One region of the Tissierella sp. genome, then DNA from elsewhere that is predicted to be linked to it. Evidence: a T-box and tRNA genes for the amino acid it is inferred to sense, from the RefSeq annotation. Region 1 holds a T-box; the other holds one or more tRNA genes.
The links. The T-box of region 1 lies ahead of ileS (isoleucine--tRNA ligase). A T-box ahead of a tRNA ligase gene usually reads a tRNA of that ligase, here a tRNA-Ile.
Positions count from the first base shown of each region.

Region 2: it encodes a tRNA-Ile, which carries the amino acid that the T-box ahead of ileS (isoleucine--tRNA ligase) is inferred to sense. The anticodon was not compared.

Region 1 covers NZ_JAVKTS010000008.1:102,057-104,454, reverse strand. The annotation lists gene RIN63_RS15115 (NAD(P)-dependent oxidoreductase) at 1-860, shown strand, start outside; T-box leader at 910-1,125, shown strand; gene ileS (isoleucine--tRNA ligase) at 1,288-2,398, shown strand, end outside.
Region 2 covers NZ_JAVKTS010000004.1:905-3,302, forward strand. The annotation lists tRNA gene RIN63_RS10500 (tRNA-Ser) at 1-72, shown strand, start outside; tRNA gene RIN63_RS10505 (tRNA-Ser) at 129-219, shown strand; tRNA gene RIN63_RS10510 (tRNA-Ile) at 288-364, shown strand; tRNA gene RIN63_RS10515 (tRNA-Phe) at 418-493, shown strand; tRNA gene RIN63_RS10520 (tRNA-Ile) at 528-604, shown strand; tRNA gene RIN63_RS10525 (tRNA-Trp) at 716-790, shown strand; tRNA gene RIN63_RS10530 (tRNA-Val) at 838-913, shown strand; tRNA gene RIN63_RS10535 (tRNA-Ile) at 917-993, shown strand; gene RIN63_RS10540 (DUF1576 domain-containing protein) at 1,117-2,385, opposite strand.

The sequences.
Region 1 (2,398 bases):
TACTTAATAAAATGGCAAAAAAGGCAGGCTTGGTATATACAGGAACAGCAGGAGATGAGCCTGGTTCGGTTAAAGAGATTTTTGATTTTGCTGAGGCAACAGGATTTGAAATATTAGCAATAGGAAAAGGAAAAAACAACCCTATAGATTATGAAGCAACTCCAGATAGTGTAAGGCATAAGACATTAGAATCAAAGCTTAATCCGATTAAACTAGCATCTTTTATAGATGGTACTAATACTATGGTAGAGATGGCAGCTATGGCCAATGCTACAGGATTTATTCCAGATATTAGAGGTGGTCATGGACCAACTACAATTGTAGATGATTTGCCAAAACAATATAGTCTTAAAGAAAATGGTGGTATTTTAAATAAATACAAGATAGTGGACTATGCTCATGGTATAGCACCGGGAGTGTTTGTTGTTGTAACTACATCCCTCCCACAGGTACATCACGAAATGCAATTTTTAAAGATGGGACCTGGCCCAAACTATGTACTTTATAGACCATATCATTTAACTAGTTTAGAGACACCAATTTCAATAGCTAAAGCTTATTTCTATAAAGAAGCTTCCATTGCACCGATTTCTTCTAAGCCTATGGCAGAAGTAATTACAATGGCTAAGAAAGATTTAAAGATTGGAGAAAGGCTAGATGGCATAGGTGAATATACAGTTCTTGGAAGTATAGAGACCTATGAAGTAGCAAAAAGAGAAAATTTGGTGCCAATAGGGCTTATTAATAATGGAGTAGTTAAGAAAGATATTAAGAAGGGGCAATATATTACCTATGATATGGTAGATTTAGACACAAATACTGCAATATATAAGCTAAGACAGGAACAGGAAGAAAATTAATCTCCTTGACAAGTAATTGCAAATAAAGTATATTGTAATATAAGTGAAAATATATGCATTGATAAGGACAGTAGCAAAGCTTATTTTATTACAGAGAGATAATCATATGGTGTGAGATTATCATAAAAAACTTTGTGAAGATCACCTTGGAGCATAATACCCGAAGATAGTAAGGTATTACGTGAAGACGTTATACTTAGTGAGTGACAAGAAAGATTCATCTTTCTTGTAATTTGGGTGGTACCGCGAAACTTTCGTCCCTAAGTCTTTTGACTTAGGGATTAGTTGTATTTATGACCTAACCCGATTTGCTGCTTCTGCAAATCGTTGGTAGGTCAAACGCAACGAACGCCAAATTCATGCGACTGATAAGGAGCAAATGAATTTGAGCAGTGAGACTGAGGCGATTATAAAGGAGATGAAATCAGTGAAAAAGTTTAATGAATTATCAAACGAACCTGTAAAGGCTCGAGAACAGAATATTAGCAAATACTGGCAAGAAATAGATTTACTACACAAATCTGTAGACACAAGAGATGAAAAAAAACCATATGTATTCTTTGAAGGGCCACCAACAGCAAATGGTAAGCCAGGTATTCATCATGTAATGGCTAGGACACTTAAGGATTTACAATGTAGATATAAAACCATGCAGGGATATCAAGTAAAGAGAAAAGCAGGCTGGGATACACATGGTCTTCCAGTAGAGATTGAAGTAGAGAAAAAACTTAATCTAAAAAACAAACATGATATCGAAGTATATGGACTAGAAGCCTTTAACAAGCAATGTAGAGAATCAGTTTTCCAATATGAAAAACAATGGAGAGATATGACTGAAAGAATGGCATATGAAATAGATTTAGATAATCCATATGTTACTTTGGATAATGACTATATTGAATCAGTATGGTGGATACTAGATAAATTTTATAAAGAAGGTCTAGTATATGAAGGACACAAAATACTCCCATATTGTTCAAGATGCGGTACAGGTCTAGCTTCTCATGAAGTTGCACAAGGATATGAAGAAATAAAAACAGATACAGTAATAGCAAAATTCAAATTAAAAGACAAAGATGAATATTTCTTAGCTTGGACAACAACTCCTTGGACTTTACCATCTAATGTTTCTTTAACAGTAAATGCAAATGAAACATATGTAAAGGTTAAGCAAAATGACGAAATATACTATGTAGGTAAGGTATTAGCAAACAAAGTACTAGGTGAAGACTATGAAGTACTTGAAGAAATGAAGGGTAAAGACTTAGAATTTGTAGAATATGAGCAGTTAATCCCATTCATAAATGTAGAAGATAAGGCGTTCATTGTAACCGTAGCAGATTATGTAACTACAGAAGATGGTACAGGAATAGTTCACACTGCACCAGCCTTTGGTGAAGATGACTATAATACAGGAATGAGATACAAATTACCAGTTATTCAACCAGTATCAGAAGATGGTAAATTTACTGCAACACCATGGGAAGGCAAATTTGTAATGGATGCTGACCTAGATATTATCAAATGGCTAAAAGAAG
Region 2 (2,398 bases), on a different contig from region 1:
GTCATAACGGGGCGGTCTTGAAAACCGTTAGGGTGCAAGCCCACGTGGGTTCGAATCCCACCCTCTCCGCCATTTAATGCACTCCGCAACAAATTACAGGAGTGTCCATTAGGACAATTTTTTTATATGGAGAAGTACTCAAGCGGCTGAAGAGGCTCCCCTGCTAAGGGAGTAGGTCCTTCACGGGGCGCGAGGGTTCAAATCCCTCCTTCTCCGCCATAAAAATTTGTTCTGAAAAAAGTAGTATGAAGCTTAAAAATTAATATGCATTTTCCAAAAATATTTTGGGGCCTTTAGCTCAGCTGGTTAGAGCGCCCGGCTCATAACCGGTAGGTCCGGGGTTCGAGTCCCTGAAGGCCCACCATGTATTTTTTCATAAGCTACATAATTAATTTTGCAAGCAAAACAATTTACCATGCCCGGATAGCTCAGTCGGTAGAGCAGCAGACTGAAAATCTGCGTGTCGCTGGTTCGATTCCGGCTTCGGGCACCAATGATTATCAAATACCATAGTATAATAATACTATGGGCCTTTAGCTCAGTCGGTTAGAGCGCCCGGCTCATAACCGGTAGGTCCGGGGTTCGAGTCCCTGAAGGCCCACCATAAGCAGCAAATTATGAATAGTGAATAACTAATAGACTGAGAAGATTGAATAAGTTTTTAACTAAATATTTTCAATTATTCATTATTAGATATTCACTATTAAACTATCATAGGGGTGTAGTTCAGCGGCAGAACGTCGGTCTCCAAAACCGAATGTCGTGGGTTCAAATCCTGCCACCCCTGCCAAAGTATAATTATCTACATATGATGAAAAACAATTAATAACATTATTTGGGAGCATAGCTCAGTTGGGAGAGCACCTGCCTTACAAGCAGGGGGTCACAGGTTCGAGCCCTGTTGTTCCCACCATTGGGGCCTTTAGCTCAGTCGGTTAGAGCGCCCGGCTCATAACCGGTAGGTCCGGGGTTCGAGTCCCTGAAGGCCCACCATAATAACAAAAGAACAGACCAATTGGTCTGTTCTTTTGTTATTATGGTAAGAAACATCTAATTAAGTATTCTCTAATTATAGTTAAATAAATTCATAGCTTACTTAGGCAGGTATTTTTTATTTCAATTATTATCTTCCTTTTCCTTAGAAAATGTTTGAAAAATTGGAACCAGTACTGCAGCAACTATTCCACCAGCAAAACCATTATTATATAAGTTCAATCCACTGTGGACTTGTATTACATTAGATACAACAGAAACATGTAAAAAACCTGCAAATATACCAGCTAGAGGGCCATATACACCTGTAATTGGAGCAAGTGTTGTACCAAATAAGGCAGCCATAATTATACTAGTAGAGGAAGCATCAAATATTTTAAGCAAAGTAGCTAAATATACTCCCAAGAGAATAGGTATAGAGTTTTTAGGATTCTTTCCTAGAGCAGCAAAGGCAATTATTGTCATAATTCCAGCAACTATAGGTCCATTAAAGGTACCTTTTACAAGTATTACATAGAGAATAGATATAAAGCCCATAATACCAATATTTATATAGGCTAGACCATATCCAAATGTTTCAGTAAAGTCACTTAAGGAATGACCACTATGATTTAATACCTTAGAATACCCTTTAAAGCTCTTATTATTTATTATAAATCCAATAAGTAAATAATAAGAAGAAATGAAAATTAATAATCCTAGAACAAACCCATTATATTCTGTGGATATAATCGATTGAGTTCGTATACTAAAGCCAAAGCCTTTGATCAATGAAGTTAGTAATGTACCTATGATGCCACCTGTAAAGCCTATATTATATAGGTTGTATCCGCCATGGAACGTTGACATATGAATAGAAATTGGTATAATTACAAATCCAATTAATATCCCAGTTGCTATACCTAAGGGTATACTAATATAATGGCTTACATTTAGACCAAAAGCAATTTCACTAACTGCAGGAGCTAAAGTCGTCGAGAACAATATTGGTGTGACAATTGTCCTAAAGTTTATCTTCTTATAATTGGAGTATAGCAATCCTCCAATTATAATTGGCCATACATTGCCAATATTTTTTCCTATGAATGCAAAGCCGCTAACTGTAAATGTGGCAGCAATCAAAGGTCCTGTTAAAGGAATTTTTAAATAATATATAAGGGAAATGCATAATAACTTAAGAAGCCCTGAATTTAGAAGAGTTGCTCCAATACCACCAACTGCTAAATAGTCTGTTAGAAGTAAATCAGGGGCTATAATTATGTCGAATAATCCTTTGAAGATTTCTTTAGGTGAATCAACTATGAATCCTATGATAATTAAAAGAATAGGAGTAAAAGATATTAACATAAGATTAAAATTATTATTAGAAATAGAGATTTGCCATTTTTTCATATTACCTCCTGAA